One region of the Micromonospora sp. NPDC051543 genome, then DNA from elsewhere that is predicted to be linked to it. Evidence: riboswitches for the same ligand, from Rfam matches in the RefSeq annotation. Region 1 holds a riboswitch; each other region holds the start of a gene.

Evidence for each region. Region 1 has a riboswitch for cyclic di-AMP ahead of ACIA3K_RS23275 (NlpC/P60 family protein). Riboswitches for the same ligand answer to the same signal wherever they lie in the genome.
Region 2: linked by a shared signal. The riboswitch ahead of ACIA3K_RS03300 (coiled-coil domain-containing protein) and the one ahead of ACIA3K_RS23275 (NlpC/P60 family protein) in region 1 are both predicted to bind cyclic di-AMP.
Region 3: linked by a shared signal. The riboswitch ahead of ACIA3K_RS16565 (C39 family peptidase) and the one ahead of ACIA3K_RS23275 (NlpC/P60 family protein) in region 1 are both predicted to bind cyclic di-AMP.

The regions. Positions count from the first base shown of each region.
Region 1 is NZ_JBITDT010000012.1:270,652-280,225, forward strand. It holds gene ACIA3K_RS23265 (NlpC/P60 family protein) at 136-1,149, shown strand; gene ACIA3K_RS23270 (N-acetylmuramoyl-L-alanine amidase) at 1,208-3,163, opposite strand; cyclic di-AMP (ydaO/yuaA leader) riboswitch at 3,399-3,534, shown strand; gene ACIA3K_RS23275 (NlpC/P60 family protein) at 3,610-4,587, shown strand; gene dcd (dCTP deaminase) at 4,647-5,225, opposite strand; gene ACIA3K_RS23285 (pyridoxamine 5'-phosphate oxidase family protein) at 5,303-5,851, shown strand; gene ACIA3K_RS23290 (zinc metalloprotease) at 5,928-6,914, opposite strand; tRNA gene ACIA3K_RS23295 (tRNA-Gly) at 7,118-7,191, shown strand; gene ACIA3K_RS23300 (hypothetical protein) at 7,261-7,692, opposite strand; gene ACIA3K_RS23305 (hypothetical protein) at 7,841-8,191, opposite strand; gene ACIA3K_RS23310 (helix-turn-helix domain-containing protein) at 8,557-9,574, shown strand, end outside.
Region 2 is NZ_JBITDT010000002.1:63,796-74,279, forward strand. It holds gene ACIA3K_RS03285 (STAS domain-containing protein) at 267-629, shown strand; gene ACIA3K_RS03290 (SRPBCC family protein) at 780-1,232, shown strand; gene ACIA3K_RS03295 (hypothetical protein) at 1,436-1,924, opposite strand; gene ACIA3K_RS03300 (coiled-coil domain-containing protein) at 2,018-3,091, opposite strand; cyclic di-AMP (ydaO/yuaA leader) riboswitch at 3,097-3,228, opposite strand; gene ACIA3K_RS03305 (cation diffusion facilitator family transporter) at 3,341-4,258, opposite strand; gene ACIA3K_RS03310 (HelD family protein) at 4,365-6,482, opposite strand; gene ACIA3K_RS03315 (alpha/beta fold hydrolase) at 6,590-7,564, opposite strand; gene ACIA3K_RS03320 (carbonic anhydrase) at 7,714-8,334, shown strand; gene ACIA3K_RS03325 (hypothetical protein) at 8,400-8,729, opposite strand; gene ACIA3K_RS03330 (DUF3145 domain-containing protein) at 9,037-9,528, shown strand; gene ACIA3K_RS03335 (glycoside hydrolase family 3 protein) at 9,625-10,484, shown strand, end outside.
Region 3 is NZ_JBITDT010000008.1:128,413-138,896, forward strand. It holds gene ACIA3K_RS16545 (ABC transporter ATP-binding protein) at 1-704, shown strand, start outside; gene ACIA3K_RS16550 (D-ribitol-5-phosphate cytidylyltransferase) at 850-2,358, shown strand; gene ACIA3K_RS16555 (CDP-glycerol glycerophosphotransferase family protein) at 2,401-4,071, shown strand; gene ACIA3K_RS16560 (alpha/beta fold hydrolase) at 4,076-4,822, opposite strand; gene ACIA3K_RS16565 (C39 family peptidase) at 4,957-5,805, opposite strand; cyclic di-AMP (ydaO/yuaA leader) riboswitch at 6,040-6,180, opposite strand; gene ACIA3K_RS16570 (hypothetical protein) at 6,466-7,236, opposite strand; gene ACIA3K_RS16575 (acyltransferase family protein) at 7,313-8,518, opposite strand; gene ACIA3K_RS16580 (glycosyltransferase family 2 protein) at 8,660-9,823, shown strand; gene pseI (pseudaminic acid synthase) at 9,927-10,484, shown strand, end outside.

The DNA.
Region 1 (9,574 bases):
GCGACAGTGACGGTGACACGGCTCGCCTTGAATTCGGTCCGGCGCTTCCCTAATGTGGTGCACCGACCGCTGTGGGTCGTCTGCCTCGGCCCTTCCCTCACGCGAGGCGCCCGGCGGTCGGTTGCAAAGGAGTCGGTGCCGGTGGCAACCATGCCCCTTCATCGTCACGCACCAGGGTCGCCCGTTCGACCGCGTGGTCTGCGCAGGGTCGCACGTCGCCTGATCGTGCTGGTCGCCGCCGCCGCGGTCGGTGCCGGCATGATCGCCGTGCCGGCGCAGGCCGAGCCGACGGTCGACGAGATCGAGGCGCAGATCGACAAGAAGTGGGAGGAGTTGGAGCCCACGATCGAGAAGTACAACAAGGTGCGGGCGCAACTCGCCGTCAACCGCAAGAAGTCGTCCGAACTTCAGAAGAAGATCGAGCCGCTGGCCCTGCAGAGCGAGCTGGCACTCAACCGGGTCGGCGACCTCGCTTCCCGTTACTACATGTCGGGCCCCTCGCAGGAGATCGGCGCGCTGCTCGTCAGCGCCAAGCCGGACACGCTCACCGAGCAGCTCACCCTCCTCGACCGGCTCGCCTCTCAGGAGCGCAAGCAGGTCGAGGGTGTGCTCGCCGTCCGGGCCAAGTACGACGGCGAGAAGCAGAAGCTGGACGCCCTGATCGCCACCCAGACCAAGCAGCAGAACGAGCTGGCGTCCAAGAAGAAGCAGATCGACGCCGAGATCAAGAAGCTCGAAGCGTCGATGCCCAAGACCACGGTCAAGACCGCCGGTTGCCCGACCATCAACGGTGTGGTCTCCGCGGCGGCGCAGAAGGCGATCCGGACCGCGTGCCAGCAGGTCGGCGATCCGTACGTCTGGGGCGCCACCGGCCCGAACGCGTTCGACTGCTCGGGCCTGACCCAGTACGCCTACAAGTCGGCCGGGATCTACCTCACCCACCACACGGGTGATCAGTGGAACGAGGGCAAGGCCGTCTCGCGCGCCGACGCCCGTGCCGGTGACCTGGTCTTCTTCTACTCCGGGCTGAGCCATGTGGGGCTCTATCTGGGTAACAACCAGATGGTGCACGCGCCACGCGCCGGTAAACCGGTGCAGGTGTCCAGCATCAACACCATGCCGGTCGCCGGGTTCCGCCGACCTGGCTGATCCGCACCACGCACGACGACGGCCCCCGGTCACCTCGACCGGGGGCCGTCGTGGTTCCTCAGCGGGGTGCGCCCACCGGTGACGGCAGGAGCTGCACGTCGGCGAGGTCGACGTACATGACGCGGTGGCCGAACTGGATCTGCGCGTACCGGTTCTTGCCCCGGATCACCGTCCAGTCGCCGGGCGAGGAGCCGTCGAACGTGCTGGCCCGGTAGTACTCGCCGGGCAGCACCGCGCCGACGGCGTACCGCTGGCCGGCGGCGAGGGTGTACTGCAACGGTGAGATGGCCTGGTAGGGCACGCCGGCCGGGTAGGCCGCCTGCTCCGGGTACGCCCGCCCGTAGACGGGGATCGTGGCCCGGCCGGGTTTCGGGGTGACCACCATGCCGACGGTCCAGGTGGCCGTCGGCGCGGACGCCGGGTTGTGGAACCACGCCCGCTGCCCGAGGTACCAGATGGCCGTCCAGTCGCCCTGTCGACCGGCCAGCGCGTACGTCTGGCCGGCGGACGCGCGGGCCCCGTGGTCCGACACGTCCATCGTGTTCGGGGTGCCGTCGGGGCGCAGCGCGATGTCGTTGACCAGCGGCGCGTCCGGAGCCGGTGCGGTGCGTAGCACCACCGACGAGGATCCGCGTGGCGCGCACGGCGTCCCCGGGGTGACGCATCCGGTGAACGCCGGCTGGTTGGTCGCGTAGTCGGGGTCGATCCGGACCAGCCCGGTGGCCGGGGTGCCGGTGTCCAGCCGGGGGGCGTGCAGCAGGTCGAAGTAGTGCGTCCAGTCCCAGTAGGGTCCCGGGTCCCAGTGCATCCCGCGGACTGTCGACGCGGTCGTGCCGGGCACGTTGTCGTGGCCGATGATGTGCTGGCGGTCCAGCGGGATGCCCAGCCGCAGCGCGAGGTGCCGCACGAGCTTCGCCGAGGTCCGGTACATCGCCTCCGTGTACCAGGTGCCCTGCGCGGCGAAGCCCTCGTGTTCCAGCCCGATCGCCTTGGCGTTGACGTACCAGTTGCCGGCGTGCCAGGCGACGTCCTTGGTCTTGACGTGCTGGGCGATCTGTCCGTCCACCGACCGCAGCGAGTAGTGCCAGCTCACGTAGGTCGGGTCCTGGACGAGTTGCAGGGTGGTCGCCCAACTCGCCTCGGTGTCGTGGATGACGATGTACTCGATCTTCTGCCGGGCGGGCCGGTCGGACAGGTCGTGGTTGCCGTAGTCGCCGTCGCCGAACGCCGCGTAGGGTGCCGGGATCCACTCGCAGGACACGGTGCTCGGGCACTCCAACCCGTCCGGGCGGGCGAGCCGCCGCAGTCCCAGTCGGTCCAGCCAGGCCCGCTCGGGTCGTACCGCCCGGGCCGGCAGCGTGACCCGCTGACCGTCGTCGGTCACCCGCGTCTCGCCGGCGCCGATCGTGGTGAAGACCTCGTCGGCGAAGGCCGCGGCCGCATCGGCGCTGTCCGCGCCGGCATAGCGGGCCACCGCGCCGTACCAGGTGGCCGGGTCGGTGCCGGCTCCGACCGGGGCGCCGACCTCCCGTTGGTACGCGGCCAACAGCGCCGCCCCACCCCGGAGGTTCGTCGTCGGGTCGGTGCGCAGCGCCTCGGCGGTGGCACCGGTGAGCGCGGCGGCGGCGTCCACGGTCTGCAGCGCGGCGCTGGGCGGCGCGTCCCCGGTGGCGGGCGTCGGTGCGAGAGCACGACGGGACTCGTCGCCGCGCGGATCCTCTCCCGGGGCGTCGTGGTGACCGCGCCCGGGTAGGGCGGCCACCTGCCGGGCATCGGTCAGGTGCATCGGGCCGTAGCCGCCGCTGGTGCTCGGCGTGCCGGCGTTGCTGTCCCAGCGGGACTCCAGGTAGGAGACGCCGAGCAGTACGTCGATGGGTACGCCGTACTCGGTCGAGGCGGCGGCGTACTGCTGCTGGCGGTCGGCGGTGGGGGCCGCGGTGGCCGGGCCGGCGGGCAGCGGTACGGCCGCCGTGGCGGTGACGAGCGCGACGGCGAGCAGGGTCGGACGTTTCATCGAACCCCCTACATGTGAACTGGTGTCGGTGCGGTCACCCTCGTCCTGCCCGGGAGTCCGCGTCAATACCTTTCCATGTTTCGAAACGTACAGAAGGAAATCTTCACATCCGCTCGATGGCCCGCTGCAATCAGTACGGAGTGTCACGGCCGCACGGGTTGCGGATCGGTAACGGCCGTCTCTACTCTGGTCATTCGTCGGCCCGGTAGCAGGTCTGCCCACCCCGGGCGGTAACGGACCGACACCGCCGAGTCGCTCACGAGCGAGCCGGGGACCCAGGTTCCTCGGGGTGAATCCGCAGTTCCTGCGGTAGGGCGCCCACTTCCCGCCCGAACCCGTCAGCTAACCCGGTAGGCGGTCAGGAAGAAGGAGTACGGAACCCGGTGGCCCTTGAAGCCCCGCGGCCGTCGTCCGGACGGTCGGCTCCGGCCGACCCGACATCGACCGTGCCGCGTACACGCTGGTCCCGCTTCACCACCGCTCTCGCCGCCCTGGTCGGCGTCGCCGTCGTCCTGACGGGCAGCGCCACGGTGGCCCACGCCGATCCGTCCGTCGCCGAGATCGAACGCCAGATCGACGAGGACTGGAACAAGCTCGAACCGATCATCGAGCGGCACAACGCCACCCAGGCCGACCTGGCCCTCAAGCGCAAGCAGGCCGACGCGCTCGCCGCCCGCATCGGGCCGCTGGAGCGCCAGGTCGACGCCGCGATGGACAAGGTCAGCGCGCTGGCCGTCCGCGCGTACATGGGTGAGAACCTGTCGACCGTCAACACGATGCTCGGCAGCCGGTCGCCCAGCGAGATGGTCGGTCAGCTCGAAATGCTCGACCGCTTCGCCCACAACCAGCAGGAGGACGTCCGCCAGGTCGCCGACCTGCGCAACGAGCTGGCCCGGCAGAAGGCGCCGCTGGACGAGATGGTCGTCCAGCTGACCCGTACCGAGGCCCAGTTGGCGGCGAAGAAGAAGCAGATCAACGAGGAGATCGACCGGCTGCAGAAGCTGCGCCTCAAGGTGTACGGCAGCGGCGGCGGCGGTCCGCTGCGTCCCGCGCCCTGCCCGGCCAGCTACCCGGGTGGCGGCGCCGGCATCGCGGTCAAGTTCGCCTGCGCCCAGATCGGCAAGCCGTACGTGTGGGGCGCCGAGGGTCCGGAGTCGTACGACTGCTCCGGGCTGATGCTGGCCGCCTGGGCGAAGGCCGGTGTGTCGCTGCCGCACAACGCCGCTGCGCAGAGCCGGGTGACCAAGAACGTCAGCAAGGGCGACCTGCGCCCCGGTGACCTGGTCTTCTACTACAGCGACATCCACCACGTCGGCATGTACGTCGGCAACGGCTGGGTGGTGCACGCCTCCCAGGCCGGTGTGCCCGTCAAGATGAAGAGGGTCGACGACGGGCCCATCCACAGCTACGGCCGCCCCGGCTGACCGGAGCGGGACGCAGTCAGGCCCGTCGCGATCCGCTCGCGGCGGGCCTGCGTCGTCTCCTAACGGGTCGGCCAGGCGCGCCAGTTCTGCCAGGAACGACTCGGCGTCGGCCCCCGCTGACCCTGGTAACGCGACCCGTAGACCACCGAGCCGTACGGGTGCTCGGCCGGCGACGAGAGCCGAAAGATGCAGAGCTGACCGATCTTCATGCCCGGCCAGAGGGTGATCGGCAGGTTCGCCACGTTGGACAGCTCCAGCGTGACGTGCCCGGAGAAGCCCGGATCGATGAACCCGGCGGTGGAGTGGGTGAGCAGGCCGAGGCGACCCAGTGAGCTCTTCCCCTCCAGTCGGCCGGCGAGCTGGTCGCCGAGCGAGATCACCTCCAGCGTCGAGGCGAGCACGAACTCTCCCGGGTGCAGCACGAACGGCTCGCCGTCGGGCACCTCGACCACCGAGGTCAGGTCGTCCTGCTGCATGGCCGGATCGATGTGGGTGTAGAGATGGTTGTTGAAGACCCGGAACAGCCGGTCGAGTCGTACGTCGATGCTGGAGGGTTGGACCAGGGTGGGCTCGAACGGCTCCAGGCCCAGCGTGCCGGCCTTGATCTCGGAGACCAGGTCACGGTCGGAGAGCAGCATCGGACCACCATAGCGAGGTGGGCGGTGACCAGCGTGTCGAGGTCGCTCCTCGTACATTTGTTCGATAGAATGCTCGCATGGCTTCCTGGTCCGATTTCGCCGCCGACGAGCCCCACCTCGCCGACGGCATCCGCGTTCTCCTGCAGCAGTACGGGCCGGGCTTCGGCTATCTGGCCACGGTCCGTGCCGACGGTGGGCCCCGGGTGCATCCGGTCTCCCCGGTCATCACCGACGAGGGTCTCTTCTGCTTCATCATCGACTCGCCGAAGCGCCGGGACCTCGAACGGGACGGCCGATACGCGCTGCACTCGTTCCCTCCGGAGGAGAGCGACGACGAGGCGTACGTGGCGGGCCACGCCTGGCCGGTCACCGATCCGGTCCGGGTCGCCCGGCTGGCACAGAGCGCCCGGGCCGAGCCGAGGGCCGACTGGCGGCTGTTCGAGTTCACCGTCGACGTGGCGATGCTGACCCGTCGCGACCAGCACGGCCTGGGCATCGCCGTGGGGCGCCCGGCCGTTCAGGTCTGGCTCGATCCGCAGACCCCGCCCGCGGCGGCCGCGCCATCCCCCGTACCGCAGACGCGCCCGACCCGTCGCAGCCGCGACGTCCAGTGCACGGCCGCCTGACCACGGCCCTGGGGGCAGATACGCCGGTGCCGGCTCCGTCGACGACGGAGCCGGCACCTGGTGTACGCGGGGAGAGCTAGGCCGCGCGGTACGCGTTCCACGCGGTCAGCATGCGGCTCGCCTGCCCGGTGGTGAACTGGTACATGCACGAGTCGTAGGTGTAGTCCATGAAGTTGGTGATCGGGTCCAGGCCGGCCGCCGAGCAGGTGTTCCGGCCGGTCGGGCACTCGTACGCGGGCGACGCCTCGGCCGGGGTGTCGCTGACGCCGTCACCCGAGCCGCCGCAGCCACCCTGGAAGGTGTGGTAGAGGTTCAGCCAGTGGCCGACCTCGTGGGTGCCGGTGTCGCCCTGGTTGTAGTTGGTGGCGGTGCCGCCCGGCAGCGACTCGCCGAGAACGACGACGCCGTCGGTGCTGCTGAGCTTCCGCTGCGGGAAGGTCGCCCAGCCCAGCAGGTCGTCGCTCAGTTCGCCGAGGTAGATGTTGAGCGTGTTCTTGCCGCCGACCCGCAGTGCGGACTTCATCGACCGCTCCGCCGACGAGCCGTAGACGATCGGGTACCAGGACGGGTTCGTCACCCGGTTGATCGAGTCGAGTCGGAAGGCGAACGCGGTGGCCGCGCCGCCGGTCCCGCCCGCGTAGGCCTGGTTCAGCACGCTGATCTGCGAGGTGATCATCGAGTCGGGGATGTTGCCGCCGGCCCGGGTGCTGTTCTCCTGGATCACGTGCACCACCACCGGAATGGTGACGGTGGCGGCCAGCGTCGTGGCACCCGCGCCGGCCCGGTAGTTGGCGCGCTCACGCAACGCCGCCGCGAGGTCGGCGTCCCGCTCACGGACCTGCTTGGCGGTCAGCTCGTTGGGCTCGTGGAGGGCGGGGGCACCGGGCTTCGCCCGGGCGTTGGCGTGACTGTCGGCCGGCTCCGCGCAGGTGCCACCCGGTGCCGCGGAGAAGGCCGAAGCGGCCGGAACGACGCCCACCGCAGCGGTGCTGAGCAGCAGCGCGAGGGTCGTCGACGCGACGCCGGCGACACGCCGGGTCAGCAGGTTGGGACGGAGTCCCATGGGCCCACCTCTTTCTGGCGGCGCGGCAGGGGGTATGTCACGCCGTGGCTGGGAACGTGTGGCAGACGTTACAACTCATCGACGCATTTGAGAACGACCATATGTTGCCGTCTGGAAACTTCTTCGGGGGTGAACGGGGGCGGTCGGCGCGTGGGGGTGGCTGGGTGCATGGCTGCGACGACTCGGGTACAGTGGTGCCGCCTGCGGGTGTAGTTCAATGGCAGAACATCAGCTTCCCAAGCTGACAGTGCGGGTTCGATTCCCGTCACCCGCTCCACGATCGAAGGCCCTGGTCGGGACAATCGTCCCGCCAGGGCCTTCGTGGATCAAGGGCCTTCTGCGTCCGTTATGAGCTGCGGTGCTTCGCCCACTCGCCGGTCCACGCCGCGAGATCGTGCACCCATCCGTCTGTGCTCTGTCCGGCCTTGACCTCCCACTTCGCGGCGTTCAGCGCAGCGAAGTCGTCGAGGGTGTCGCGCCCGACCGAGGTCCAGGCGGGGAACTGCGCCAACCACTTCTCGGCCTGGGCGGGGCTGTGACCACTGCCGATCAGCCACTGCACGAGCAGAGCCAGCTCAACCCACGCAGCGGCCTCGGTCGTCCATGCCCAGTCGACGACGCGTATCCCTGCCGGAGTGAGGATGAGGTTGGTCGGGTTGATGTCGGAGTGAACGAGCATCCGGCCTTCCATCTCGGGCAACGCGAATCCGAGTCGTCCGGCCGGGGTGAACCAGGTCCCGGGCGGGGCCGGGGTGCCCTGGAGCGCTTTCAGGGTCACCCGGAGCAGGTCCAGATCTGGACTTCCGGGAGACAGGTCGGGGTGAGGGCCGTCAAGCTCTCGCTGTGCGGAGATGCGTTCCCCGCGCCGGTTGTGCTCGGTGCGCCCGGGTGGCTGCCGGTTGGCCAGGACGGCGGCCAGCGGGAATCTAGGCGCCGCTGTTCGACGTCGCGGGCTCGACGATCGGCTTGCGGAACGGTCCCCATGCCACGAACCGGTCGAACAGGGCTCGCGGGCTCGGCCCGTCGTGCGGGTTGAGGTGGTAGAGGTCGCGCATCGCCTCGTACAGCAGCCCAGCCAGGTAGATCGACAGGCTCGGCATCTTGCTCTCGTACTCGGCTTTGAGCATGAGTCGTGCCGTCGCACACGGCCACGGCTGACCGTCGGCGCGGCACGCCCAGTGCGGTCGTAGCGGCGTGTGCGGCAGGGCTTGGCCGTGCCGGCGCGGACGGTCCGCGACCGGCCCTCGCTCGGGGACGGAAACCTGCCCGGAGATCATTCCCGACCCCCGTTTGCCCGGAACTCCTGAGCCCGGGTCAGGCGACCCACCCGGCCGACCTCGTCAATCCGGAACGCCTCGGTATGCGCCGTGACCCAGGCCGGAAGTCGCGGGGCAGAACGAGGTGCAGGCACCTTCGGGACAGGGTTTCTGCGCCACAACGAGAAACGCACGGTGCCTCCTTCGCGCTGTCGTCTTGGGAAGGGGGCCGCCCCGTAAGTGCTCGCCGGACAGGGCGGCCCCGGTACGAACACGTCCGCCGGGTTCGGGTCCCTGCCGGCCGTGCCGTCTGATTCCAGCCTGCGATGACAGGACTACGCTGGGAAGTAGGTCGATGCTTTCAGCGGCTTTCAGCAGGGGGACCCGTGGAAGATCTAGGCGGGCAGTTGCGTCAAGCTCGCACCGAGGCCGGCGTTTCGCTCGCCTCGGTGGCGGCGCGGTCGTGCTACTCGGCTTCGCATTTGAGCAACGTCGAGGCAGGACGACGGACCGCTACGCCTGACATCGTTCTCGCCTACGCGCGGGCACTCGGGGAGGGTGACGTGAACCGTCGACAGGTGCTCGGGCTCGCGGCGGGTGCCGTCGGCCCCGTAGTAGCCGGTGAGCTGATCCGGGCCGGCTTCAGCGCAGCCCTTGATGGGCGAGGGGCCGAGGAGGACTGGCGCGAGCGAGTCGACCAATACGGGCGGGACTACATGGCCGTAGGCGCGGCGGCACTTCAGGCGCGGCTCGCGAGCGACCTCGTGATTCTTCAGCAGCACCTCGACACACCGCGCATGTGGACGCACGCAGCGCGAGCGCTCGTGACCTATGGCAAGACCACGTCCAATCCCGCCGAGGCAATCCGCTGGTACGACCTCGCGGCAACGGCCGCTGACCGCTCCGACGACCTCGGTGTGCGCGTGTGGGTACGCGGAAGGGCTGCTATAGCCCTTGGCTACGAAGGGGCATCGCTGGCCACCGCCCGGCGCTATGCCGAACAGGCCATCGCGCTGTCCGACCGGCCGTCACTCGGGCGCGTTCAGGCCCTCATGGCGCAGGCGCACGTCGCAGCCGGGCGTGGCGACGAGGATGGGGCGATCTTGCACGACACCGAGGCTCGACGGGTTTTCGATCACGTTGCGTCGCCCGACGGTGAAGTCTCGGATACCGCCGTGCCGCCGTGGCGCATGGCGACCTTCCGCAGCATGTTGTACGCCCGCCTCGGCATGCTCGGACCGGGCAGCGAGGCACAGCAGGAGGCCGACCGGACGCGGCCGGCGGGTTTACCCCGATTCGCGACGCACATCGAGCTGCACCGGGGCTTGACGATGGCAAAAGCTGGCGACCGGGTCGGCGGGGTCGTCTACGCCCGCCAGGCGTGGGAAGCCCTCCCAGCCGAAC
Region 2 (10,484 bases), on a different contig from region 1:
GGACGGTACGGATGTCGGGCCTGCCGGACCGCGACCGCTACCCTGGTCCGGCGACGCGTCGGTTCCGACCGATCGTCGACTGATCAGATAACGAAAAGTATTGAATGATCAGATAACGAAAAGTGGGGATATGGGCGACTTTGTCCTCTCGGATCCGTGAATTGCTCATCCCGAGGGGTGGCGACCGAGGCCGTTGGAGGAATACTCTCGGTCGCGGCCCGCGTACTGATGAGGCGCCCGGGGGACGGGCGGGTGGAGGTGCTCGCGTGAGCCTGTCGATCGTGAAGTCGGTCCTGTCCGGTGGTGTCGTCGAGATCGCCCCCCGGGGTGAGATCGACGTCGACACAGCGTACGAGGTGCGTGAGGCGATTGCGGAGGTGCTGGCCAAGAGCCGCCCGCTCCGCATCGAGCTGAACATGAGGCTGGTCACCTTCATCGACTCCGTGGGCATCAGCGCCATGGTCGCCGGCTTCCAGACCGCCGAGGTCAGTGGCGTCAAGCTGGTCGTCACCGAGCCGAGCCGGTTCGTGCACCGTCAGCTCTGGGTGACCGGCCTGCTCGGTCTCTTCGGCGCGCCCGAGCCCTACTTCGCCGGCGCCGCCACCCCCGAGGTGCTTCCCGGCGCCTGAGGCGCGGCTGCCACCGTCAGGCCTGCTCGCCCAGACCCCGTCATTGGGAACGCTGCGCGAATGCCGGGACAACGCACGGTGTCCGTCCGGCCGTTGCCAGCCCGAGCGGCGTACGGGACGATCGTGCGACCAGCGACGTCGGGAGACGGTGTGCTCAGCAGCGATACCTTCAGCTACACCGTCCAGGCCCGCTGCTCACTCGCCGAGGCGTCGGCGCTGTTGAGCGACCTGAGCCGTCAGGGTGAACTGCATCCCCTGATCGTGCGGGTCCGCGAGGTGCCGCCCCGCCCGGGTGCCCGCGCCAGCTACACGATCAACGACAGGCTGGTCGCCGGGCCGCTGCGCTTCCGCACCACGTACCACGCGGACGTGCTGGTCAGCGAGCCCGACGAGATCGTCACCGTGGCCCGCCAGTGGCCCGCCACCACGGTTCGCAACCACACCCGGCTGCGCGCCGAGCCGGACGGTCTGGTCCGCATCGACGTCGACATCACGCTGCGCGCGCCGACACCCCTGTTCCGGTACGCCTTCGGTCAGGCCCGCGCCGCCCACCTCGCCCTGGCCGCGCGCCTCGGCGCGGCCCTCGACAGCGCCACGCCCTGAGCCCAGCGAGCCGTTCCGGGTGGCTGACCGGCGCGACGCCGACGCCTCCGGGCGGGTGGCCGGCACGTGCGGTTGGTCCTTTGCTCTGCTTCCACCGAGGCAACACGTGAGGGCCGTCGGTGTCGCCTCCGTGGAAGCAGAGCAAAGGGTGTCCGCGCACCCTTCCGCCCCGGGCGGACAGCTGCGACCAGGCCCTTGTCCCGCTACCCGTCGCGCTGGCGGCGGGGCTGCGGGGACCGGCGTCCCCAGGGTTTGTACGTCGACAGCACCGTTGCGATGATCATGAGACTGGTCGACACCGCGGGCGCGATCACCAGGTCGGCGCGGTCCCGCGCGGGTAGCGCGGCACCCAGCGCGCCGGCGTGCCGCAGGTTCGGGGTGAGCAGGAACAGCACCAGCCCGACCATCACCGTGGTGATCACGAGCTTGATCACCACCCAGCGGTAGCGCAGCAGGCCCCAGGGGGTGAGCAGCGCGCTGGCGACACCGACGAGCCACACGAGCACGCTCAGCGGCGCGAAGAGCACGGTGCCCACGAGCCCGGCGACCGGGTAGACCACCGCCGGGTCGGCCCCGCGCTGTGCCGCGATGCCGAGGGTGAGCAGCACCAGGTCCGCCCCGAGCCAGCCGAGAGACGTGACCAGGTGCAGGGTGAGCAGGGCCTTGCGGGTGCGGGGCGCGATTCGCGGCATACCCGAATGCTCCGGGCTGGACCCCGCATGGTCGTCCGACCAGCGACGACGTCCGGGGTACGCCCGCTGACGTACCCCGGACGGCGTCGGTGCTCAGTACACCGACAGGTGCACGTGGTTGGTGTGGTCGCTGGAGGGGTCGCCGTTCCCCCCGCTGTACGACTTCCAGCCGCTGCTGGGCAGCCAGATCTGCTTGAACCAGATCACGTAGAGCACCGCGAGCCGGTCGGCGTTGCGGATGAAGTAGGCGGCCAGGTTGTTGCCGTACGTCTTGTCGCCGCCGCTGGCGATCCCGCCGAAGCCACCCTTCTGCGCGGCGAAGTCGCAGGCCCGGCCCTTGGGGTGCTCACCCGAGCCGCCGTTGCGGTGACAGGAGACGTACCGGGTGAAGCCGGCGGCCTTGGCCTGGTTGAGCGCGTGCAGGGTGCGGGGGGTGATGCAGCCGCTGGCCGGCGTGGGGTCGTTGATGCTGCACGACTCGGACGGCCAGGAGCCGTCGGAGTTGCGGGGGGCGGGTTGAGCGTTGGCGGTGGAGGTGCCACGGTTGGAGCCGGTGTCGGTGTCGGCGGCGGTGGCGCGTGCCTTGTCGTTGGCGACGGTCAGGGCCCGCTCGGCCTGCTCCTTGCGCTTGGCCATCACCTCGACCTGCTTACGTTGCTCCCGGATCTCGCCGTCGAGGGCGACGCGGGTGCGGTTCGCCTCATCGCGGGTGGACTGCAGGTCGCGCAGCACCCGGTCCTCGTTGGCGGCCACCACGTCGAGGGCGGCCGCCCGGTCCATGAACCCCTCGGGGGTGTTGCTGTTGAGCAGGGCCGAGACGGTGCTGAGTCGGCCGGTGCGGTACGCGACGCCGGCGATCTCGCCGACCTTGCCGTTGCGTACGGTCATCTCGGCCTCGGTGGTCTTGAGCTTGACCGCGAGCTGCTGTTGCCGCTGGACGGAGGTGTCCAGCGCGCGCTTCGCGTCCAGGTAGCCCTTGCTGGCCGCCTCGAGCTGGGCCCGTAGCGCCGGCGTACCACCCTCCTCGTCGCCGTCGGGGGCGGCGGCGGCCCGCAGGCCGCCGGGGGGAGCGGCGGTGGCGGCGCCGACCGGAAGCGCGACGCTGAGGGTGACCATCATGACGATCAGTGCCGTAAGCCGGGCGGCGGGTGGTCGTGCTGGTGCCACTACGCATGTCCTTCCGTCAGCCGCCGACCGGGTTAGCTGACGGGTTCGGGACGGAAGATCCCTACCGCTGACGCGGATGCACCCCAGGAACATGGTTCCCCGGTTCGCCCTGTCGGGCGATTAGGCGACGGCCGCCACCGGCGCCGGGAGGCGCCGCCGGGTGGTGGCCGGGACAGAGCCTACCGGTGCTGGTGGGGTCTGTGCAGCCGTTGTGACGGAAGGTGCCTGCGCGGCCACGAAGGATGATGGTCACCACTCGACGGAACCGCAGGCGCCCGGGGCGGCGCCGGGTTCGGTCTGCAGCGTGGCGTGCTCGATGCGGAAGTCGTCCCGCAGGGCGGTACGCGCCGCGGTGAGCACCGCGCCGACCTCCGCGCCGGGCGCCATGGTCAGGTGTGCGGAGGCCACCTCCATGCCCGAGGTGAGCGTCCAGACGTGCAGGTCGTGCACCTCGACCACGCCGGGCACCGCGGCCAGTCGGTCGTGCACGGCGGTGACCTGGAGGTGTTCCGGGGCGGCCTGCACGAGGATGCGTACGGCGGCCCGCCCCAGCCGCCAGGTGCGCGGCAGGATGAACACGCCGATCGCGACCGCGACCAGCGGATCGGCCCACCACCAGTCGGTGACGGCGATCAGCAGCGCAGCGCCGATCACGCCGAGCGAGCCGAGCAGGTCGCCCAGCACCTCCAGGTAGGCGCCCTGGAGGTTGATGCTCTCCCGGGCGCCGGCGCGCAGCAGCCCGAAGGCGACCACGTTCGCGAGCAGTCCGAGGACGGCCACCGTGAGCATCGGACCGCTGAGCACCTGGTGCGGATTACCGAACCGGCCGATCGCCTCGATCACCACGTAGATCGCCACGCCGGAGAGCAGGACGGCGTTGGCCAGCGCGGCGAGCACTTCGAGTCGGTAGAGCCCGAAGGTGCGCTGCGGGTCGCCGGTGGCCCGCCGCGTGGCGGTGATCGCGGCGAGCGCCATCCCGATGCCGAGCACGTCGGTGAACATGTGCCCGGCGTCGGACAGCAGGGCCAGTGAGCCGGTGTGGAAGGCGGTCACGGCCTCGACCACCATCAGGGCAGCGAGCAGTCCGAAGGCCGCCCAGAGCCGTCCCCGATGCTGGTGGGCGGCGTTGGCGACCGACCCGTGGTGGTGGTCATGTCCTGCTCCCACGAAACCACCCTCCGACGCCGCCCGGGACCCGGTCAAATGTATGCTCACATCGCTATGTGTGCAAGTGTAGGGCGAGGGTCGGCCCACGGGCGCGCCAACGCGACGGTCAGCCGGTCGGGTCGACGGTGGTGAGCCGCTGGGTGGCGCGCGAGAGCGCCACGTAGAGCGTGCGTACGCCGGAGCCCGGATCGGCCCGGATCTCGCTGGGGGCTACCAGCACGACTCCGTCGTACTCCATGCCCTTGGCCTCCAGGCTGGTCACCACCTGCAAGCGCGTCGCGCCGAGCGCGTCGAGCCAACCGGCGACCTCGTCGCGGCGGGTGACCGGCGTGATCACCCCGACCGTGCCGTCGACCTCGCCCAGCAGGCCGGCGGCCGCCTGCACGGCCGCGGCCTGGAGCCCGGCGAGCGGCACCACCAGCTCGACCGGGTCGACGCCGGTGGAGCGGACGGCCCTCGGCAGGGGCAGGTCCGGATAGAGCCGGCGGATCTCCGCTGCCGCCACCGCGAAGATCTCCGCCGAGTTGCGGTAGTTGGTGGTGAGCGTGAACTCGTGCCGTTTGCGCCGGCCCAGCGCCTGGTCGCGGGAGCGGGTCAGCTCCTCGGGGTCACCGGTCCAGGCGGTCTGCGCCGGGTCGCCCACCACCGTCCACGAGGCCAACCGCCCACGCCGACCGATCATCCGCCACTGCATCGGCGAGACGTCCTGCGCCTCGTCGACGACCACGTGCGCGTACTCCCGGTAGTCCTCCGGCCGCTCCCGGGCCGCCGCGCGGGCGGCCCGCTGCCGGTCGGCCGCGGTGCTCAGCTCACGAACGCCGCCCGCGAGCTGGAACGGGTCGCGCCGGGCCCGCGCCGGTTTCACCGGCTTGCCGAGCAGCGCGTCCAGCTCGTCGAGCAACGCCACGTCCGCGATGGTCAGGCCCTCGGAATCCAGACTCCGGTACGCCGTGCCGAGCAGCCGGATCTCCGCGCCGGAGAGGATCCCGCCGGCGTACCGGCGCAGCCGATCCGGTCGAGCCAGCCAGCCGAGCACGTGCCGGGGGTGCAGGCGTGGCCACCAGGCCTTGAGGAACTCCCGGAACTCCGGCCGCTCCGCGATCTCGTCCTCGAAGGCCCGCTGCTCGGGCAGCCGGCCGATGTTCACGCGCCGGGCCTGCGCCCACAGCGCGGCGAAGACACCGTCGAACCCGGCGCGGCGAACCTCGTTACGCCGGGCGCCCCGGTGCAGCGCGCGGTCCCGGATCGCGTCCAGCTCGCGACGGTCCAACCGCAGCAGCCCGCCCCGGTAGAGCAGCCGCAGCTCGCCAGGAGCCCCCGGCGCGGCGTCGCGGGCCGCCCGTTCCAGCACCCGGCGCATGCGCAGCGAGCCCTTCACCGCCGCCACCTCGGGCGGATCGGTTCGGGTGGCCGTCATCCCGGGGAACAGGGTGCCCAGCGAGTGCAGGGTCGCGGTGTCCTCACCGAGCGACGGCAGCACCGAGGCGATGTACTCGACGAAGACGGTCGACGGTCCGACCACCAGGATGCCGCCACCGGCGTACCGGCTGCGGTCGGAGTAGAGCAGGAAGGCCGCCCGGTGCAGGGCGACCGCCGTCTTGCCGGTGCCCGGGCCGCCCGCGACGATCGTCACCCCGGAGCCGGGGGACCGGATCGCCTCGTCCTGCTCCCGCTGGATCGTCGCCACGATGTCGCGCATGCCCCGACCGGTGGCCCGGGAGAGGGTGGCCAGCAGCGCGCCGTCACCGACGACCGTCATCCCCTCCGGGGCGGCCTCCGGATCGAGCAGGTCGTCCTCGATGCGGGTGACCCGCTCCCGCTGCGACTGGATGGTGCGGCGACGCACCACGCCCAGCGGCTGCGCGGGGGTGGCCTGGTAGAACGCCGACGCGGCCGGCGCCCGCCAGTCGACGACGAGGGTGCTGGCGTCCTCGTCACGGATGCCGAGCCGCCCGACGTGCAGCACCTGCCGGTCGCGCAGGTCCAGGCGGCCGAAGACCAGCCCCTCGTGTTCGGCGTCGAGGGTGTGCCGCCGCTGTGCCGCGTGGAAGACCATCGCGTCACGTTCGACGAGCGCGCCGAACGTGCCCACCCGCGCCATCCGGTAGCCGTCCCGCTCGGCGCGCACCGCCGACTGCCGCAGCTCGGCCAGTCGGGCGTACACCCGGTCGAGGTGCCGTTGCTCGACGGCGATTTCCTGCTCCAGGGCGGTCTGGTCGGTCAACGCACGCTCCTTCGATGTCGCCGGCAAGCGGCGCGAACCGCGCGGGCCAACCGCAGAAGGGTACGGCCCCCGACCCGACCCGCCGCGCCCGAGGTGCGCGAACGGGCTCAGCGACCCGCCGCGACGGCGCCCACGACCTGGCCGTGCCGTGGCCGCGCGGCGCTCGGGCCGGGCCCGGGCGGCGGTGCGGCGAGCACCCGGCCCAGGACGCCGGTCAGGGCGGCGTTCACCTCAATCGGACGCTCCATCATCAGCATGTGGCCGGCGCCCGGGCAGACGGTCAGCTCGGTGGCCGGCAGGACGGCGGCGATCGACTCGGCACACGGCGGCGGGGTCAGCCGGTCCCGGTCACCGACCAGGGCGGCGGCCGGCAGGTGCGCCAGGGCGGCGAGGGTGTCCAGCCGGTGCTGAGCGCCGATCGAGGCGCGGAAACCGCCGATCGAGCGCAGCGAGGCGCGGGCCACCGCCGACGTGACCAACCGGATGTCGGACGGATCGCAGCGGTCGCCGAAGAGCATCCACCGGATGCTCGGCTGCAGCGCGTTGAGCAGCGCCCGGGGCGCCCGCCACGAGCCGCAGCGGGCCAGCACGCCAGCGCCGGTCGTCTCGGCGAGCCGGATCAGCCGGGCGATGCGTGGCGAGAGCCCGTACACGGTGTGCGTGTGCCCCTCGGCGGTGGTCGAGACGAAGACCAGGCCGGCCGTACGCGCGGCGAAGTGCTCCCGGTGGCGGTGTGCGTACTCCATGATCGTCATTCCGCCCATCGAGTGCCCGACCAGGACCACCCGACCGCTCGGCGCGACCGCGTCGAGGACGGCGGCCAGGTCGTCGCCGAGCTGGGCCAGGGTGGCCGTGGGCAGCGCCATGCAGCTGGACCGGCCGTGACCCCGCGCGTCGTAGGTGACCACCCGCACGGAGTCGCCGAAGGACGACGTGAGCGCGTCGAGCTGCCGGTGCCAGCTGCGCCCGTCCAGCGTCCAGCCGTGCAGGAGGACCGCCGTCACCGGGGCGTCCACGGGACCGGTGGTCTCGACGTGCAGCCGTACGCCGTCGGGCATACCGACTTCGAATCGCTCCGGCATCGCCACCTCCCACGGTCACCCAGGCATCACCCGTACCTCCGATACCCGGGGGTAACACCGGCTACCCGTCAGGACGCCGCGCCAATCGCGGTCGAGCGAACATTCGCGACTGCGCCCCTGGTGCGCGGCGGCGGGCCAGGCTGGACGGCATGAGGGTGGCGGGGCAGGAGCGGCAGGCCGGCGGTACGCCCCGGGCCGCGCTCGCCGACCTGCTCGCCGGCAACCGGCGGTTCGTCAGCGGCCAACCCGTGCACGGTCACGACGTCACGGCCGCGGCCGCCGCCTCCGGCGACCAGCAGCCGTACGCGGTGGTCCTCGGCTGCATCGACTCACGGGTGCCGTTGGAGGCGATCTTCGACCAGACCTTCGGGGCGATCTGCGTGATCCGCACCGGCGGGCACGTGCTCGACCGCGCGGTGTGCGGCTCCATCGAGTACGTGGTGGGCCAGCTCGGCGTGCCGCTGGTCATGGTGCTCGGCCATGAGCGCTGCGGGGCGGTGGGCGCCACCGTGGACGCGCTGCGCACGGGGGAGCGACCGGGCGGCTCGCTGGCCCACCTGGTCGACGAGATCGCCCCGGCGGTCACCGAGGTGGGGCTGGACGATCCGGCGGTGCATCCTCTGGCGATCCGCCGGCACGTCCGGCGTACGGTCCACACGCTGCGCGCGGACGATCTGCTGGCCGAGCCCGTGGCCGCCGGCCGGGTGGCCGTGGTCGGCGGTCTCTACGACCTGAGCACCGGCGAGGTCGCCCTGCTCGACCCGCCCTAGGGCCGGACGCGAAACCGCCCGCCGGGAACTCCCGGCGGGCGGTCGATGGTGCGGTGGGGGAGGGCTCAGCCCTCGAAGACGCCGGCCGCGACCAGACGCTTCTCGGTGGCCTCCCAGCCGTCGTTCGGGTGAACGGTGGCCAGGTTGTTGATCTCCGCCCGGATCTTGGCGGCGTGGCCGGCGGCGGCCAGCGCCCGGATCTCCTCGACGAAGGCGTCGGAGTCGGTACGCAGGTGCGCGGTCTTGCCGTTGGTCAGGTTACGCACGTAGGCGTGCTTGCCGCCGTTGAGCGGGATGAGGTACTTGAACTCGCCCAGCACGCTGAGGGCGCCACCCTGGCCAGCCTGGCCGGCCCGGACGGACGCGCGCGCGGTCTTAGAGGTGTTGCTCGCCACGGAGGTACTCCTTGCAAGACGTACGGGAGGACTGGACGTCCGGGGGCTGTGTGCGGGTGACACTGCGTCGGCCCGCAGAGGTGGAACGCGGCAGAAGCCGCCGATGGAACTGTACATGACCACGACATCAGGCTGGTCGTCGCGGTGTCCTGAGAGGCAACGGAGACCACCCGTCCGGCTATTCCGGGAGGCGTTTTTTCCGATTCCCTGGCGCACCATCCGTCACAGCAGTCATCATGTGTTGCAGCAACCACTCGGGTGGACGAGGTCGTAGGGGAAGACGCACCTCGCTCTCCGGGAGGTCACCGTGCCAACGCGTGGCGTCGTATACGTCCACTCGACCCCGCTCGCCGTGTGCTCGCACGTCGAGTGGGCGATCGCGCGCGTCCTAGCCGCGCCGGTCAACCTGCAGTGGACGGCTCAGCCCGTCGACCCCGGCGCCCGCCGGGCCGAGTGCGGGTGGACCGGCCGTCCGGGGACGGGCGCCGAGCTGGCTGCTGCCCTCCGGCAGTGGCCCATGATCCGTTTCGAGGTCACCGAGGAGCCGAGTCCCGGCGTCGACGGTGAGCGCTTCATGTACGTGCCCGCCCGTGGCCTGTTCCGGGCCACCGTCGGGGCGGCGGGTGACATCCAGCTCGGCGAGGACCGGCTGCGGGCCCTGATGGCCTCCGCCCGGGCCCCGGAGGCGCTGTCGCACGCCCTCGACAAGGCGCTCGGCACCGCGTGGGACGCTGACCTGGAGCCCTACCGGTACGCCGGTGACGGTGCGCCGGTGACGTTGCTCACCCGGGTCGGCTGATGGCGGGGTCTTCCGCGCTGCCGACCTGGGTGTCGCGTCACTCCGACGGTGGCGACCGGTAAGGTCAAGTTGCCCCGATAAGGGGGAACTGGTGGGATGGTCGGCGTGCCGATTCGCCCGCGACACGCCGGTGTCGCCGTCGCCGCCCTGACCGCCCTGATCGTCTCCGGCTGCTCGGGTACCCCGGATCGTCCCGACCCGACGCCCGGCCCGACCGGCGCGTCGGCGGCCCCGAGCGCGCCCGCCTCGCCGCCGACCGACGACCCGGCCGCGCGGGCCGCCGCGCTGGTCGCGACGCTCTCCGACGAGGACCTGGTCGGGCAGGTGCTGATGCCCTACGCGTACGGCGACTCGGCCACCAAGGTCTCCGCCGGCTCGGCGGCCGGCAACCAGGCGCTCGCCGGCGTCGACACCCCCGCCGAGATGATCGCCAAGTACCGCCTCGGCGGGCTCATCCTGGTCGGCTTCAGCGCCGACGACCCCACCAAGGGCAACCAGGAGACCACAAACGTCGACAACCCCAAGCAGGTCCACGACCTGACCACCGGGCTGCGCGGGGCCGCCGGACGGCTGGCCGCCGGCCCGGCGCCCTTCCTGATCGGCACCGACCAGGAGTACGGCGTGGTAACCCGCGTCACCAATGGCGTCACCATCCTGCCCAGCGCCCTCGCGGCCGGCGCGGCCGGTGACCCGAAGCTGACCGAGGCCGCCTGGCGGGCCGCCGGCGCCGAACTCGCCGCCATGGGCATCAACATCGACTTCGCTCCGGTAGCCGACGTGCTGGCCACCCGCAGCACGGTGATCGGCTCCCGGTCGTTCGGCGCCGACCCGAAGATCGCCGCGGCGCAGGTCGGCGGCGCGGTCCGGGGCCTACAGGCCAGCGGCGTGGCGGCCACCCTGAAGCACTTCCCCGGGCACGGCCACAGCGCCGACGACTCGCACAAGGACCTGCCGGT
Region 3 (10,484 bases), on a different contig from region 1:
GCGCCACCGGTGGCACCACTCCGGTGGCGGCGCTGCGCCGGCTGGTCAAGCGCACCAACGCGCCGAACGTGCGGGAGGTGCACGCCGTCAAGGGCGTGTCGTTCACCGCGTACCGGGGCGAGGCGATCGGGCTGATCGGCAGCAACGGCTCGGGCAAGTCCACCATCCTGCGGGCCATCGCCGGCCTGCTACCGGTCAACCGGGGCGCGATCCACACCCAGGGGCAGCCGTCGCTGCTCGGGGTGAACGCGGCGCTGCTCAACGACCTGTCCGGCGAGCGAAACGTCGTGCTGGGGTGCCTGGCGATGGGCATGCACCCCGACGAGGTCGCCAAGCAGGCCGCGGGGATCATCGACTTCTCCGGGATCAACGAGCGGGGTGACTTCGCCAGCCTGCCGATGCGCACGTACTCGTCGGGCATGGCGGCCCGGCTGCGGTTCTCCATCGCCGCCGCCAAGAAGCACGACGTGCTGCTCATCGACGAGGCGCTCGCCACCGGCGACAAGGGTTTCCGCAAGCGCAGCGAGCAGCGCGTCCGCGAGCTGCGCGAGGGCGCCGGCACGGTGTTCCTGGTCAGCCACCAGCTCTCCTCCGTACGCGACACCTGCGAACGGACGATCTGGCTGGAATCGGGCCTCATCCGGATGGACGGCCCGACCGACGAGGTCATCCGCGCGTACGAGGCGTTCGCGAACAGCAAGTAGAGTGCCGGCCAACCACCGGCATCGACACGGCAACCAGGACCGCGTCGCCCGCGTTGGGGCGGCGCGGTCCGCGCGTTAAGGTTCATTCCGTCGCCGCTCGGGCGGAACTTTCCGTTAACGCAACCCTGAGAGTGAGGATCCGGCAATGACGCAGGACCAGACCACTGGCCCGGACGCCGCAACGGAGACCCCCGCACCGTGGCGGCCCTCGCGGACAGTGGCCGTGGTGCTGGCCGGCGGCACCGGGACCCGGCTGGGCCTCGGCATCCCCAAGCAGCTGCTCAAGATCGCCGGTAAGCCGATCATCGAGCACACTCTCGCGGTCTTCGAGGCCGCTCCGGAGATCGACGAGATCATCGTGCTGATGGCGACCGGTCACGTCGACGACGCCCGGCAGATCGTCGAGAAGGCCGGCCTGCGCAAGGTCACCAAGGTGATCGAGGGCGGCGACACCCGCAACGCGACCACCCGGATCGCGCTCGACGCCGTCGGGCCGGCCGACTGCAACATCCTCTTCCACGACGCCGTCCGCCCGCTGCTCAGCGGCCGGATCGTCCGCGAGTGCGTCAACGCGCTGTGGACCTACGACGCCGTCGACGTCGCCATCCCCTCCGCCGACACGATCATCCAGGTGGACGAGAACGACTGCATCACCGACATTCCGGTGCGCTCCCGGCTGCGCCGGGGACAGACCCCGCAGGCGTTCCGCTCCCCCACGATCCGTGAGGCGTACCGGATCGCCGAGGACGACCCCGACTTCGCCGCCACCGACGACTGCGGCGTGGTGCTCCGGTACCTGCCGGGCACGCCGATCAAGGTGATCGACGGCTCGGACGAGAACATCAAGGTCACCCACCCGGTCGACGTGCACCTGGCGGACAAGCTCTTCCAGCTCGCGGCGGCGCAGGCGCCCCGGCTGACCGACCACCGCAGCTACACCGAGGAGCTGACGGGCCGCACGATCGTGGTGTTCGGCGGCAGCTACGGGATCGGCCACGAGCTGACCGAGCTGGCGCGGCGCTTCGGCGCGCAGGTCTTCCCGTTCAGCCGCTCCACCACGGGCACCCACGTCGAGCGCGCCGAGGACGTCGAGGCCGCGCTGACGACCGCCTTCGAGGCCACCGGCCGGATCGACCACGTGGTGGTGACCGCCGGGATCCTGGAGCGGGGCGCCCTGGCCGAGATGGACGAGGAGACGATGGACCGGGTGTTGCAGGTCAACTTCGTCGGCCCGGTGACCATCGCCCGGCAGGCCCTTCCGTACCTGCAGCAGACCAAGGGTCAGCTGCTGCTCTACACCTCCAGCTCGTACACCCGGGGTCGGGCCCGCTACGCCCTCTACTCGTCCACCAAGGCCGCCCTGGTCAACCTGACCCAGGCGCTCGCCGACGAGTGGGCCGACGTCGGCGTACGGGTCAACTGCATCAACCCGGAGCGGACGGCCACCCCCATGCGTACGCGTGCCTTCGGCGAGGAGCCGGAGAACACGCTGCTGGCCGCGGAGGCCGTCGCGCAGTCCTCGCTCGACGTGTTGATCTCCGACCTGACCGGTCAGGTCATCGACGTACGCCGGGCGCCTGGCGACGGCCCGTCCGTGCCGGCGCAGGCCAGCCCGGACCGGTCCGAGACGCCGGCCGCGGCGTCGACGAACTGACGCCGACGGCACCGCGACACCGAGGGCGGCGATCGGAGCGACATGCGTGGTGACCTGGTTCGCAAGGTGGCCGCCCGGTGCCTGAGCACCGGGCTGGCCGTGCTGGCCTTCGTGGTGCTGGCCCTCACCGGCAGCACCGGGTGGGGCCTCGCGCTGGCCGTCGCCGCGCTGGTGGCGGCGGCCGCTGAGCAGCGGATCCGACCGGGCGCCGACCTGGTGGCCGAGACCGCCCTGATCGCCGCGGCGGTCCTGGTCGGCTACTCCCGACGGCTCGACGACGGCTTCGACCCGGCGCTGGCCGCGACGGCGCTGGTCCTGCTGGGGCTGGTGCTGCTGGTGGGGCCGTTGCGCACCGCGGGCAACCTGGAGATCCGGGCCGCCAACCTGCCGGTACGCGCCTGGACCCCGCTGATCGCCGACCGACTCGGCGTCGCCCTGCTGGGGCTGCTCGCGGTGGTGGCGATCGCCGCCGCGTCGACCCTGCCGGCCGTCGTGGCGCTCGCCGCCAGCCTGCTGGTGGCCGCCGGTGCCGGGGCGGTCGCGCTGGACCTGGCGAGGCGACGGTTCCGCCCGGCCGCCGGCGGTGGGCAGGTCGCCCGCGCGCTACGCCGGCACGAGCCGGAGTTCCTGCTCTACTTCTCCGCACCGCCCGGCTCCGAGTACCAGGTCACCATGTGGCTGCCGTACCTCGAACGGATCGGCCGGCCCTTCCTGGTGCTGGTCCGTGAGCCGGAGTTCGTCGCGCCGATCGCCGCGGCCACCGACGCGCCGGTGGTCTACTGCCCCACGCTGCGCGCGATGGACGAAGCGCTGGTGCCGAGCCTGCGGGTGGCCTTCTACGTCAACCATGGGGCGAAGAACAGCCACTGCATCCGGTTCACCCAGCTCACGCACGTCCAACTGCACCACGGCGACAGCGACAAGGCGCCCAGCGCCAACCCGGTCTCAGGGATCTTCGACCGGATCTTCGTGGCCGGGCCGGCGGCGATCGACCGGTACGCCCGCGCCGGGGTGCAGATCCCGGCGGAGAAGTTCGTCGTGGTGGGCCGTCCCCAGGTCGAGTCGATCGAGGTACGCGAGGAGCCGACGCGGGGCCTCGCGCACCCGACGGTGCTCTACACCCCGACCTGGACCGGGCACCACGCCGACGCCGACTACTGCTCGCTGCCGGTGGCCGAGGAGCTGCTGCGGCGGCTGCTGGGGCGCGGCGCGACGGTGATTTTGCGGGCGCATCCGTACACGGCGCAGAACCCCGCGTCGGCACGCCAGTTGGGCCGGCTCACCGAACTGCTGGTCGCCGACCGCGCCCGCACCGGCCGGCAGCACGTGTTCGGTGCGGCCGCCCGGGAGCTGAGCCTGACCGAGTCCGTGAACCGCTCGGACGCGCTGGTCTCCGACGTCTCCGGGGTCATCTCCGACTATCTCTACTCCGGCAAGCCGTACGCCGTCACCGACATGGGCGGCGAGGGCGACCGGTTCACCGAGCGCTTCCCGCTGGCCGGCTCGGGTTACGTGCTGCGGCGCGACATGTCCAACGTGGACGCCGTGCTCACCGCCCTGCTGGACACCGACCCGCTGGCCGACGCCCGCTGGGTCACCCGCCGCCGCTACCTGGGGGACTTCCCGGCCGAGTCGTACGCCGAGGGTTTCCTGACCGCCGCCCGCCGCGAGCTGACCCCGGCCCGGGAACTACCCGCGCCCGCACCTGCCTGACCGATCAACGGTACGGGTCCAGCAACCTCAGCACGGCCGCCGGATCCTCCAGGTGCGCGTTGTGCCCGAGACCGGGCAGCGTGACGACCGGTACGCCGTACTCCTTGAGCTGCGCGTCCGTGACCATCGGGTCGTGCTCCCCGCGGGCCAGCACCACCGGCACGTCGGTCGCCGCCAGCAGCGCGGCCAGGTCGGGCGCGCCGACGGCGAACGCGGCGTCGTCCATCGCGAGCCGCCACCGGCCGTCGACCTGACGCAGCCCGGCGTCGACCATCGGGTGGTCCGGGAGGACCAGACCGGTGAGGCCGGCGACCCGCAGATAGCGGCGGGCGGCCTCGGTGCGACTGGTGAACCAGCCCACCGGGCGGGCGGCGAGGTCCACGGCGCGGGCCAGCTCGGCCGGCGTCCAGACGGCCTTGATGCCCAAGCCCACCACCGCGTCCACCGGCAGGCCGGCGGCGCGGGCCGCCAGCGCCAGGCCGACCACGCCACCGAGCGAGTGCCCGAGCACGACGATGCGGTCGTCGGAGGCCAGGCCCTGCGCGACCCGCTGGGCGAAACCCTCGAAGGAGTACGACGACAGCGGCGCCGACCAACCGTGACCGGCGAGATCGGGCGCCAGCCACCGGCCGGGCCAGTGCTGCTCCAGAAGTGGCGCCCAGGGCAGCCACACGTCACCCGTCGCCCCCATGCCGTGCAGCAGCAACAGGATCGGCTCACGGCCAGCCTGACCACCCGATTCATCCACCACGGCCGCAGTCTCCCACGGTTCGTGGCCCGGTACGAGAGGCGTTCACCCGCGTCGCGCCCCGACACGGGAACGCCGCGGGCGCCGGCCCCTCGTGGGAGACGGCGCCCGCGGCGTCGTGGGGTGTCGCGCGTTGGTCAGGCGGAGTAACCCCGGGTGGCGATCCAGTTCGCCAGGTCGATCGTGGTGATCCAGTAGGCCGGGTCGGCGGCGTTCGCCGAGTCGGCGATCCGCACGGTACGACCGTTGTCCTTGTAGCCGACGACGGCGATGTAGTGCCCACCGCCGTAGGAGTGGTAGCCGCCCTCGGTGTCGATGGCGTCGCCGGCGACGTTGGCCACCACGCCGCGGCCATCGGTGATGGCCTTGACGACGTCGGCCTGAAGACGGTCCATCTGGGCCGGGCTGGGCGTGCCCGCGAACATGCGGGTGCGGTACGGGGAGCCCTTCACCTCGGCGTTGAGCACGCGGGTGGTGTCCTCGGCCGAGTTGGTGCCCATCTCGGTGGTGCCCAACTCGGCGCCGAGCTCCTCCTGGGTGCGGTCGATGCCGCTGGCGCTGAGCGCGTTGCGGGTGGCCGCCGGGCCGCAGTTGTAGTAGGTGTTCTGTGCCTCGTAGTCGTAGTCGAGCACCTTCGTCGCGGGTGGCTTCGGAGGCGTCGGCTTCCGGGTGACGTCCGGGTTGCTCGTGGCCTTGGCGGCGGGGGACGCGGTGCTGGTCGCCGGGGCGGCGGTGCTCGGTGCGACGCTCGCCGACGGAGCCGCGGACCGGAGCTCGCCACGGGAGGCGACGGTGTCACTGCGCATCTCGGCGATGGTGGTCGGGGTGCGCGAGCCGGCCGGGGCGTCGTCGGCGCCGGCGACCAGAGCGCCGGCGGTGGTGGCGATCGCGAGGGCCGCAGCGGAGGCGGCGACGATCTGGTACGGGCGCTCGGTCGCGAGGCGACGGAGCTGGCGCTTCAGGGTGTGCTTCACGAGGTCCTCCACGGTTCACAGGGAGAGCGGCACACCGGGGCCCGACCGGCATCCGGGCAGGCGTCAGCGCGCGGGCGGTGGCCCGCGGATGATGAACCGCTCAGGGGAACGCCCGGCGCGGCCGGGCGGGAAGTGCGGTGACCCGGGGGGGTCAGCTCACCGTCACGAGGCGGATGAGCGGGGACACCGCGTCGCCGTGGAGGCGGAGGAACAACAGGGGGATCGAGGGGTGCTGCACGAGGATGGAACTCCTTCCGTCACCGCCTACCGGGTTAGCTGACGGATTCGGGCGGGAAGATCGCCCTACCGCGGGCCGTGGCTCGCGGATTCACCCCGGACTTACTGTGGGTCCCCGGTTCGTTGATCACGATTGAGCGGGTCGGCACGGCGTCGCCTCCTGCGATCGGTAACCGCACCGGACGGGACGACAGTACTGGCCGGTGCGCACTCTGCCAAGCCGCGCCCACCTGCGTAAACATCGATTGGCCCAGCAATTTCTGCGCGTTTTGCCGCTGACGTGACTCGATGGGACAACGGGTTCCGCCGGCACCTGTGGGCGACAACCGGACAGGCGGCCGACAACGCCGCCACAATCGCGGGCACAATGGCCGTCGATGACGCCGACCGCCCGATTTCCGCTGCCGGTGACCCGCCTCACATAACAGATCGGGCTCAACCGGCCCGGGCCGGACGCCAGCGTGCCACGAGGGCCGTACGCGACGGCCGCGTCGCGGTGCGCCGGGAGAGCGCTGGGCTCGGCCGGCACCGTACCGCCGCAACGTACGCCTCCTGGGCGAGGACGCGCGCCGACTCGGCGGCCACCTCGGCGTCCCGCCAGGACGACCGCTCCCGCTCGGCGGCCGTCCGGTGCTCGGCCAGCCTCGCGTCCCGGATCGCCCGGATGAGCAGCGTCTCCTGCTCGACCGGGTGCCGGCGGGGGTCCCAGCCGCGCCGATGCCCGAACACGTCGCCGAGCTGAGCCATGGTCAACTCCCCCCGCCAGTGCGCCGCCATGGCGGCACGGTGCAGATAGCGCTCCCGGGCCGCGTACTCGGCGGGGGTGTGCGGGGTACGCGGCGTCGGCAACGCCCCGGCACCGGCGACCCGACGGGCGGCGGTGTCCGCCTCGTCGTACGCCGTCCAGGCCCGCTGCGCCTCGTCCTGAGCGACCAGCCAGTCAGCACGCCGCCGTCGGGCGGTCCGCGCCGCCCGGGTGGCGGCCACGGCCACCTCCTCGGCGTACCGGCGCAGGTCGGCCATCTCGGCGACGGCCACCTCGCGGGCGGTGGGTGTCGGCGGCGTGGGGTCGGCCGCGGGCGAGTCCCGCTCCGGACGGGCCACCAGGACGGCGAGGACCGTCAGCGCCAGTAGGAACAGGGCCGACCAGATGGCGGCGGCCTGGGGCACCTCGGTCAGGAACTGGTAGAAGACGACGGTTTCCATGATCGACACCTCGGCATGAGCACCGCGCCACCCACCACAGGGGACAGGTGAGCGCGACCGGGAGCACGTCCTCACGCTACCGTCGGGACCACCCGGACGCATCGGCGACGGGCGTGTCGGCCCGCGCCGCGCCGACCCCGTCCGCGTCACCACCTACGGTCTCCGGGGTGCGCTGATGAGGAACGAGCGGCGGGCGGCCCGGGCGGCGTGGCGCGAGCCGGCGCATCATCGGTATCTCCACGAAGCGGTGCAGCAGCCCGGCGAGGACCAGGTTCACGAGCAGGAATCCGAGCACCACCGCCGGGCCCCGCCAACCCCGGAAGCCGGTCCCCCAGTCGCCGCTGAGCCGGAGCACGCTCGTCATCACCAGGACGTGCACCAGGTAGAAGGCGAACGAGACCTCACCGAGCCAGACCAGCGGGCGTGAGCGCCACGGCGAGCGCCGGTCGCGCACGTCGGCGTCGGCGGCGGCGGTGATCACCAACAGGTACGCGACGGCGAGCAGCGTGGTCCACAACTCGGCGCGGATCCACTGCGCGGCGGCCACCCAGGTGCCCACGAAGATCGCGGTGGCGGCGGTCAGTCCCGGCCCGCGCCACCGGCCCCGGAGCATCAGCTCGGCCGCCACCGCGCCCAGCCAGAACTCCAGGGACCGCGCCGGCGGGAAGATCTGGGTGAACCACCAGCGGCTCACCTCCGGCACCAGCTGCTGCGCCGGCCAGAGCGCGAGGATCAACAGCGGCAGCGCGACGACGAGCGCCCAGAGCACCGCGGGTCGCGCCCGGCGCAACAGGGGCAGCGCCAGCGGCAGACACAGGTAGAAGAAGAACTCGCAGGACAGCGACCAGCTCACCGTGTTGACGCTGTAGAACCAGCCGAGCCGAGGGTCCCACGCCTGCAACAGCAGCAGGTTCTCCACGGCGACGGCCGGCAGGACGGGATCGGCGAACCACCAGGCGACCAGCAGCGCGGCGGCCCACAGCACCACGTGGTTCGGGTAGATCTTCGCGACCCGTCGACGCCAGAAGGTCAGCCGCGAGTCGCCCGGGCGGGCCGACCAGACCAGCACGAAACCGCTGAGGATGAAGAAGAACTGCACGCCGGACAGGCCGAGGGTGAAGAGGGCGTCGACGACGGCCTTGTAGTCCGGCTCGGCGATGATCCGCATCGTCCCGGCGTGGAACCCGAAGACCAGCAGCGCGGCGATCCACCGCAGCCCGGTCAGCGACGGCAGCCGGGCGGGGGCGGCCGGCGCGGTCGGCGCGTCGGTGGTGCTCGTCATGCCGAGGCACCCTACCGGGTCACTCCCGGGTGAACCGGGCGGCCGTTGTTAACCTTCCGCTTCGCGGGTGTTCAGGGATTCCACCATCCGCGGCCACATGTGGTTCCGGGGCTGGCCATCCGCGTCGTCGAAGGTGGCGAGGTGGTCAATGAGCCGACGCACGCGCCGCTGCTGAGCATCGTCGTGCCCGTCTACGGCGTCGAGGCTTACCTGTACCAGTGCCTCGAGTCGATCCGGGCGGACATCCCGGTGGGCGAGTCGGAGGCGGTCGAGCTGATCGCCGTGGACGACGCCTCCCCGGACGGCTGCGGCGCGATGCTGCGGTCCTACGCCACCGGGCGCGACAACGTCCGCGTCGTACACCTGGAAGAGAACGTGGGCCTCGGCCTGGCCCGCAACGCGGGCCTCGACGTGGCCACCGGCCGGTACGTGTGGTTCGTCGACAGCGACGACTGGCTGCCGCCGGGCACGATCGCGGCGGTGCTGGACCGGCTGCGTGAACACCAGCCCGACGTCCTCATGCTGGACCACCTGCGCGTGCACGAGGACGGTCGGCGGGAGGTCGACGCGAGCAGCCACCTGCTGCGCGGGGTGCCGGGCGTGGCCCGCCTCGCCGACCAGCCGCACCTGCTGCGGGTGCAGCACACGGCGTGGAACAAGGTGGTACGCCGGGCCTTCCTCGACGAGTTGGAGCTGCGCTTCTTCCCCGGCTGGTACGAGGACATCCCGTTCAGCCACCCGCTGCTGATCGGCGCGGAGAAGATCTCGGTGCTGGACCGGGTCTGCTACCTGTACCGGCAGGGCCGCCAGGGCGCGATCACCTCCACCCGCAGTGGTCGGCACTTCGACGCGTTCGGCCAGTACGAGCGGCTGATGGACTGGGTCGCCCGCCGGCACCCGGACGAAGGCCTGCGGGCCGAGCTGTTCGAGCTGATGATCAGCCACTACCTGGTGGTGGTCGGCAACGACGGCCGGCTGCACCCACACCTGCGGCGCGCCTTCTTCCACCGGGTCGCCGAGCACTACCGCCGATACCTGCCCCCCGGGGGCTACCCGATGCCGCCGGGGGTCACCGGGCTCAAGCACCGTCTGGTGGGGCGTGGTGACTGGTTGGCGTACTCGGCGCTGCGGCAGGCCCACCGGGTCACGGGCCGGTGGCGACGGCCCAGCCCGACCGCTGGCGCCGACTCGTCGTCGGCCGACGACCCGTCCCGAACGGCGCGGTCGGCGAGCAGGTCGGACGGCGGGCAGACCGCCGGCCTGCCGGGACGGTCGGACGCGCTGGCCGGTGGCCGCCTGCCGTGACCCGTTCGGCGGGTGCCGGAGTTTTTCAGGTCGTCCACCCGTTCGGGGGACGACGACAGCACCACCGCACCTTCGGTGCGGGCGTAAGGGAACAGAGGTCGGAATGACGGCGACAATCAAGATCGGACCGCACGCGGTCGGTGCCGGGGAGCGGCCCTTCGTGGTCGCCGAGATGTCCGGTAACCACAACGGCGACCTGGACCGGGCGCTGGCCATCGTGGACGCGGTCGCCGAGAGCGGCGCGCACGCGCTCAAGTTGCAGACGTACCGGCCGGACACGATCACGATCGACGTCGACGCCCCGGCCTTCCGCATCTCCGGCGGGCACGAGCTGTGGGGCGGCGAGAACCTGTACCGCCTCTACGAGCGGGCGCACACCCCGTACGAGTGGCACGCCCCGATCTTCGCGCGGGCCCGCGAGCGCGGGCTGACGGTCTTCTCGTCACCGTTCGACGCGACCGCCGTGGAGCTGTTGGAGTCGTTGGACGCCCCGGCGTACAAGATCGCGTCCTCGGAGCTGGTGGACCTTCCGCTGATCCGGTTGGTGGCCAGCACCGGCAAGCCGATGGTGATCTCCACCGGGATGGCGACGGTCGCCGAGATCGATGCCGCCGTACGGACCGCCCGCGACGGCGGCGCGGCGGGCATCGTGCTGCTGGCC